2 linked regions of the Gottschalkia purinilytica genome follow. The protein of the gene in region 1 interacts with the protein of each later gene in a pairwise test. Links are inferred from orthologs where the notes say so. Each region holds a gene or a part of one and is shown on either strand. Other genes may lie near its edges.

What was found. The genes of interacting proteins can lie anywhere in the genome.
Region 2: the proteins of CLPU_RS01725 (region 1) and CLPU_RS04040 interact in binary tests that used the Escherichia coli proteins (3 or more experiments, as listed by UniProt). The link is inferred for Gottschalkia purinilytica from one-to-one orthologs.

What each region holds. Positions count from the first base shown.
Region 1 is NZ_LGSS01000001.1:347,589-351,793, reverse strand. What follows is about bases 688-3,672. They hold CLPU_RS01725 (aminoacyl-histidine dipeptidase), read left to right. Parts: upstream 688-1,443; coding sequence 1,444-2,901; downstream 2,902-3,672. Other genes in these bases: CLPU_RS01715 (M18 family aminopeptidase), read left to right, coding at 3,466-3,672; CLPU_RS16480 (DUF1292 domain-containing protein), read left to right, coding at 2,996-3,379; mnmA (tRNA 2-thiouridine(34) synthase MnmA), read left to right, coding at 688-1,397. Outside these bases: more of mnmA, read left to right, coding at 285-687; more of CLPU_RS01715, read left to right, coding at 3,673-4,205. UniProt on the Escherichia coli protein: Dipeptidase with broad substrate specificity. Requires dipeptide substrates with an unblocked N-terminus and the amino group in the alpha or beta position.
Region 2 is NZ_LGSS01000003.1:141,020-145,174, forward strand. What follows is about bases 849-3,783. They hold CLPU_RS04040 (aminopeptidase P family protein), read right to left. Parts: upstream 2,971-3,783; coding sequence 1,726-2,970; downstream 849-1,725. Other genes in these bases: CLPU_RS04030 (alanyl-tRNA editing protein), read left to right, coding at 849-1,016; CLPU_RS04035 (phosphatidylglycerophosphatase A family protein), read left to right, coding at 1,145-1,618; CLPU_RS04045 (bacteriohemerythrin), read right to left, coding at 3,051-3,440; CLPU_RS04050 (aspartate aminotransferase family protein), read right to left, coding at 3,777-3,783. In the rest of the region: more of CLPU_RS04030, read left to right, coding at 1-848; more of CLPU_RS04050, read right to left, coding at 3,784-4,155.

The DNA.
Region 1 (4,205 bases):
AATCTAGTTTATATATTTGTTACGTAGGAATATGTATATACTTAGAATATAAAAGAGTCTACTGATTATATTATTTTTCTTAATATAAAAATTATGTCATGAAATAGTATAATTATAAAGCAAAAATATATTAATTAAAAAATGATTGATAAAATTTCATATTTACATAACTAACTTTATAATAATTTTAACTTTAGATATTAAATATAATATATGAATGTAATTAATAATATTGGGCAACTATATAGATAGATTATGATAAACTGTAAGAAGGTGAACACTTTATGCATAAGATAAAAAAGGGTTCTAAGATAATAGTAGGCATGTCCGGAGGAGTAGATTCATCTGTTTCAGCATTATTGCTAAAGAAAGAAGGCTATAATGTGACAGGAATATTTATGAAAAACTGGGATGAGAAAGATGAAACAGGAGTCTGTACAGCAACAGAAGACTATGATGATGTTAGAATGGTTTGCAATAAAATAGGGATACCATATTATACTGTTAATTTTGTAAAACAATATTGGAACAAAGTATTTGAATATTTTTTAAGTGAATATAAAAAAGGAAGAACTCCAAACCCTGATGTCATGTGCAATAAAGAAATAAAGTTTAAACTATTCTTAGACTATGCTTTAAAGAAATTAGGAGCTGAATATATAGCTACAGGACACTATGCAAGGATAGATTATAGAGATGGAGAATATAAACTTTTACGAGGAATTGATAGTAATAAAGATCAGACATATTTTTTATGTCCTTTAGGTCAATATCAATTATCTAAAAGTATATTTCCTATAGGACAATTAACTAAGCCAGAAGTTAGAAAAATTGCTAAAGAAGAAGGATTGGTTACTGCTTCAAAGAAAGATAGCACTGGTATATGTTTCATAGGTGAACGTAACTTTAATGAATTTTTAGATAATTACTTACCTGCTAAGCCTGGAGATATAGAAAGTATAGATGGAAAAATTTTAGGTAGACATAGTGGACTTATGCATTATACACTAGGACAGAGAAAAGGATTAGGTATAGGAGGAATAGAAACAGGTGAACCTTGGTTCGTTGTAGATAAGGATTTAAAAAATAATATACTTTATGTAGCACAAGGAGCTAATAATCCTTTGTTATTTTCTTATGGGCTTATAGCTACAGATGTGAATTGGATAAGTAATATAAAATTAGAAAAGGAACTAAGATGTACTGCTAAATTTAGATATCGTCAGCCAGATCAAGTAGTTACAGTTAGGCCTCTAGGAAATAATCAGTATAAAGTAATTTTTGATAAGCCTCAGAAATCTATAACACCAGGTCAAGTGGTTGTATTCTATGATGAAGATATTTGTTTAGGTGGAGGAATTATTGATACTATTATAAAGGAGAAAAAAAGTTTATAATAGCTATATAAGATAAATATAAAGAATATTTAAGGAGTGAAAGAAAATGAATAGAGTACTAGAAAGCTTAGAACCTAATTCAGTTTTTAAGTTTTTCGAGGACATATCTAGAATCCCTAGATGTTCAGGGCATGAAAAAGAAATAAGCGATTATTTAGTAAGTTTTGCTAAAGAAAGAGGACTAGATGTGGTTCAAGATGAAGCATTAAATGTAATAATAAGAAAATCTGCAACATCTGGATATGAAAACTCTCCTACAATAATATTACAAGGACATATGGATATGGTTTGTGAAAAGAACCAATCAACAGAACATGATTTTTCGAAAGACCCCATAAAATTACGAGTTGAAGATGATATGATAATGGGTACGGGTACTACTCTAGGAGCTGATAACGGAATAGCTGTAGCATATGCACTAGCTATACTGGATTCTGATAATATAAGTCATCCTCCTTTAGAGGTACTCATAACATCAGAAGAAGAAACAGGAATGGGTGGAGCTAAAAACTTAGATCCTAATAGTATAAAAGGAAGAATACTTATAAATATAGATTCAGAAGAAGAAGGAACATTATTGGTTAGTTGTGCTGGAGGAATAAGAACTGTAATTAGTATACCAATAGAAAAGGAATTTGCTAAAAATGAATTTGTATGCTATAAAATTAAAGTTAGAGGTCTAAAAGGCGGACATTCTGGAATGGAGATAAATAAAGAAAGAGGAAACTCCAATAAGATACTAGGACGCATACTTAATTCACTAAACTCTAAAACAGATATTTACTTATCAGAAATAAGTGGTGGAGCTAAAATGAATGCTATACCTAGAGAAGCAGATGCTACTATTTACATAAAATCAGATGCTGAAGATAAGTTAAAAAATGAAATAGATTATTGGAACAAAACTTTCAAAAATGAGTTAAAAGTATCTGATTCAGATGTTTCTATTGAATTAGAAAAATCTCAAGAAAATAATAAAGAAGTTTTTACAAAACAGTCTACAAATAAAGTTATATATGCTTTAACATTAAGTCCTAATGGAATTCAATCAATGAGTATGGATATAGAAGGATTAGTTCAAAGTTCTGTAAACTTAGGAGTTGTAAAAACTGAAAATAATAAAGTTACGTTGGAAAGTGCTGTTCGAAGTTCTATTGAGACTTTAAAAACAGAAATAGTAGATAAAATAAAAGGTTTGTCTATGCTATTAGGTGTAGAAATAGAGACAGAAGGAGACTATCCTGGATGGGAGTATAATCCTGAATCTTATATAAGAGATGTATTTGTAAAATCATATAAGGCTAAATATGGAAAAGAGCCTATTGTAACAGCAATTCACGCTGGATTAGAGTGTGGGCTATTTGGAGAAAAAATAGAAGGTCTTGATATGATATCATTTGGGCCAAATATGTATGATGTTCATACTCCTAGTGAAAAAGTAAGTATTTCTTCTGTACAAAGAACATGGGAATACTTGATAGAGGTATTAAAGTCAATTAAATAATTGATTTTATATATAAATAATTTCTGAAAATAGTATATACATAGATGAGTATATATTACACTTTAGAAAAATCCAAATGCAAAGGGGAATTACAATGTCAGAAAATAAACACGAAGAACACAGCTGCGGATGTAGCAATGGAAATAATCATGAACATAATGGAGGATGCGGATGTGGTAATGACCACGAACATGACCATGGATGTGGATGTGGACACGATCATGATGATGTACAAATGATGCACTTAGTTCTTGACGATGACACAGAACTAAACTGTTATGTATTAGGAATATTTGAAGTAAGAAGTAAAGAATATATAGCATTAGTTCCAGAAAATGAAGAGACAGTGTTATTATATGAATATACAGAAACAGAAGAAGGAGCAGAACTAGGAAATATACAATCTGATGAAGATTATGAATTAGTTTCAAAAGCTTTTGACGAAATATTTAATCAAGAATATGACGAAGAAGAATAATACTGTTAAAATATATAAGTACTCTGATTTATCAGGGTACTTATATTTATTAACCAAAGAATAAATATAAATAAGGGAGGAGTTTCATGATAAAAGAAGCAGAATTTGCAAGACAACTTATAGATTTCATATATGATAGTCCAAGTTCTTTTCATGTTGTAAATAATGTAAAAGATAAGCTTTTAAAAGAGGGCTTTAGAGAGCTGGATATTAGAGAAAGATGGAATGTACAGAAAGGAAGAAAATATTTTACTATTAAAAATGATTCGGCTATAGTTGCTTTTACAGTTGGAAGTGGGGATATAGAGAAGGATGGCTTTAGACTTATAGGATCACATACAGACTCACCATCATTCCGTATTAAACCAAATCCAGAAATTACAGTTGAAAATACATATTTAAAGCTTAACACAGAAGTCTATGGAGGACCGATACTTAATACTTGGTTAGATAGACCATTATCGATAGCAGGAAGAGTATCTTTAAAGTCAGATAATCCTCTTTATCCAGAAACAAGACTTATTAATATAGATAAACCTATAACTATAATTCCAAATTTAGCTATCCATATGAATAGAAATATAAACGAAGGTGTAAAGCTCAGTAAACAAAAAGATATGTTACCATTACTAAGTATGATAGACAAAGAGTTTGAAAAGGATAACTACTTATTAAAGTTACTTGCTGAAAAACTTCAGGTTGATATTAATGATATAATTGATTTTGATTTATTTTTATATGAATTTGAAAAAGGAAGTATAATAGGACTTAATGAAGAATTTATTTCATGTGGAAAACTTGATAATCTAGCAATGGTACATGCAAG
Region 2 (4,155 bases), on another replicon or contig:
TTGAAGAAAATGGAAAAATTGTACATGTACTTAATGATAATATAGATTCTAAAAACGTTAATCTTTCTATAGATTGGGAGACTAGATTTGATCATATGCAGCAACATACAGGCCAACATTTGTTGTCAGCAGTTATATATAAACTTTATAATGCGGATACAGTAGGTTTTCATCTTGGAAGTAAATATGTATATATAGATGTAACTATTCCAAGACTAACTCATCATGATATAGAAAGAATCGAAAAATTTGCTAATAAAATAATTTACTCTAATTTCAATATAAAAGCTTACACAGTAGGAAAAAGTGATTTAGCAAGGCTTCCTCTTAGAAAGCAACCTACAGTTGACTCTAATATAAGAATAGTGGAAATAGACAATATAGATTTTTCTCCATGTGCCGGTACTCACTGCAGAAATATTGGGGAAATAGGCATATTAAAAATTAGAAAATGGGAAAAATACAAAGGAAATACAAGAATAGAATTTGTATGTGGAAACAGAGCACTTAAAGATTATACATGGAAAAATAACTATATAAATGATATCTCCTCCTTACTTTCTCTTAAAGATAATGATACATATAAAGGAGTGGAAAAACTTTTAGAGGAAAATATATCCTTACAAAAAGATTTATCTAGTTTAAAAGAAGAGCTTTTAGTGTATAAGAGTAAGGAACTTCTATATAATTGTATAAAGTTTAATGAAATTAAAATAGTAAAAAAAATATTTGAAAATAATAATTTAAAAGATATTAGATACATAGCGTCTAATATAATATCTAATACTAATACAACGTGTATCCTTGGATTAGTTGAAAATGACAGATGTCAATTAATTTTGGGAAGATCTGAAAACATAGATCTAGATATGAAAGAAATATTTGATTCTGTTATTGATCTGATATCTGGTCGTGGTGGAGGAAACTCTCAATTAGTTCAAGGTGGTGGCAGTAATATAAAAGAATTAAGTTTCTGTATGGATACTGCTTTGAATTTAATAAAATCAAAACTATAAAATTATGATTAGTTATCATATATGTGATAATATTTTTCATATAATTATTATACCAACTTGAAATAACACGTATAGTTTATTATTTCTTATAGCTCATGATATATATTGGAAATATGGGAGGCCAACTTATGAAAGATATTGTTATTAAGAAAATGGAGCAAAGAGGAGCTACTGTAGAAGATATTGCTAAAATAGTTTATGATCTTCAAAAAAATTATGTTAATATTACTCTAGAATACTGTATTAAAAATGTTGAAAGAATTTTAGAGAAAAGAGAGGTTCAAAATGCAGTACTAACTGGAATACAAATAGATGAATTAGCTGAAAAAGATTTATTAGATGAACCTCTTTTATCTATAGTAAAGCAAGATGAATCACTATATGGTATAGATGAAATATTGGCACTTAGCATAACTAACATATATGGTTCCATTGGATTTACTAACTTTGGATACCTAGATAAAGTAAAAGTAGGTATAATAGGAGAACTTGATAGATTAGGTAAATCTTCTGACAAAGTACACACTTTTTTAGATGATCTAATATGTGGAATAGTAGCAGCAGCTTGTGCAAAAATAGCTCATGCTGCAAGTGATAATTAAAACATATTCAAAATTTTTAAAATAAAATAAACTGTATATTCCTTGCTTTGTTTTTTATATATAAAATCAAGGAGTATGCAGTTTATTTTTTATATTATTTTACTATCTTAATTATTCATAAATTTTTCTATATCTTCCACTGTCTTTATTATATTTTGGGAAAGATTTTCATATCCATCTTCAGTTACTAATATATTATCTTCTATCCTTATTCCTATACTTTCTTCTTCTATATATAAACCCGGTTCTATAGTTATTACCATTCCTTCTTCTAATTCAACCTCAGGGCCATATATTCCAACATCATGTGTATCTAGTCCTAAATAATGGCTGACTCCATGATAGTAATATTTCGATATTTCGTTATCTTTATTTATAAGATTTATTTTCTTACATTCTTCAATTAGAACTTTTTTGGTTATCTCATTTAATTTTGCATACTTAACTCCAGGTCTAATAGCTTCTATAGTTTCTTGCTGTGCCTTTAAAACTATATTATATATCTGCTTCTGTCTTTCTGTAAATCTACCATTTATAGGAAATGTCCTAGATATATCTGCACAATAGTTATTATATTGGGATCCTAAGTCAAATAGTATAAGATTATTACTGTTTATTTCACTATCATTTTTGTCATAGTGAAGAATCGTAGCATTTGCTCCTGATGCTGCTATTGTTTTAAACGAATGTCTTTTTGCTCCTAAGACTTTTATTGTAAAGTCAAAGTAGGCTTCAAGTTGATACTCTTTCATTCCTACTTTACTATTCTTCATAAGACTTTTAATCCCATCATTAGTTATCTTTATAGCTTTTCGTATTTCTTTTACTTCTTCTTCACTTTTTATCATTCTAAGTCTAGAAACTAATCCATATATATTCTTTATCTTTAGATAAGGATACTTATTATTAATATCTTTTGCAAATGATAATGCAGGAGTATCTACAGATTCCCAGCTTGTCTTTTCTAAGTCTAAGTATATGTATTCATAGTCATTCTTTAAAAGATTATTAAACATGTTTTTAAATTCTTGTAAAGAGTATATATTCTCAATACCTGATATTTCCTTAGATTCTTCTTCAGTTAATCTTTTTCCTGTCCATTTTTCTTCTTTTAAGCTAACTTTTTCAATAAACAATGTCTCTTCATATTTTCCATCTCTTTTACCTAAAAGTAGTATAAAGTTCTCTCTTTCTATTCCTGTTAAATAATAAAAATTTTTATTAACTACAAAATCATATTTTTCATCAGCAGATTTTTGTGGAGCACATCCTGAAAAGAATACTACTAACGAACCATCCTCTATTAAGTTTACAAGTTCCTCTCTTTTATTAATAAAAAATTCTTTATTCAATATTAATCACCGTCCTATAACTTCTATACAATCTTATTCTTTAGTAAATTAACTATACTATAAAAGTTTAAAATGACTTATTATCTATATTTTAAATCATCTTTTAAAATATGATTACTAATCCAACTTGCTATAAAGTTAATCATATCTAGTAATACTTTTGTTTGATTATAATCTATATCATCAGTTTCATATTCCAATATTTTCTCTATAAACACGTTATGCTTTATTCTATGTTCTTTTAAATCTTTAAAGTTTATTTCCTTCATATAGTTTTCTTCATACTTAAAATGATATATAGCATAGTCTTTTAATTCTTCTATTATTGTAACTATGTCATCATATTTATCTTGTTGAGTTTTTACTTTCACCAAATTATATAATTCTGATCCTAACTCAAACAATCTTTTGTGCTGAGTATCAATTTCACTAATCCCAGTTTCAAAATCCTCTTTCCATTTAAATATCATTTCTTATCCCCCTTAATTATATCCTTAAATTATAAACTATTATAATCTCATGTCTATTGTAAATACACTCAATTCCCCTCGTATATTTTATCAAATATTTTTACTTTTTCAAAACAAGTATATGTTAAAATAAGCATTATATGATATTAAACTTATTTTTAATACCAATTTATAAAATATTTTTTAAAGTTGAATAACACAACTAATAATCATTCTTAATAGTTTTATAAAATTCAAAAATTGACGCCTATCTAATAGACGCCAATTAAAAATAATATATTTTTTATAATTGCATAGTTAAATTTACATAAACAAATTCTTCATCTAAATTAATTTTTATTTTACTAAACTTAGAACTTCTCCTAGTATTTCTACAGCTTCATCAATTTCCTTTTCTTTTATAGTAAGAGGTGGTACAAATCTTATAACATTAGCTCCAGCTCCTACTAATAATAGTCCTTTTTCTATACACTTATTTATTATATCGGATGGTGAAGTTTCTTCTATCTCAATTCCTTGCATAAGTCCGTATCCTCTTACATCCTTTATAAAAGATACCTTTTCTTTAAGAGATAATAATTTTTTCTTTAAATATTCACCTTGTTTCTCTACATTTTGAAGTACTCCTTCATTAAGCAACTTATTAAGAACTGTTATTCCTGCCGTACAAGCTAATGGATTTCCTCCAAATGTAGAAGCATGATTTCCCGGTTCA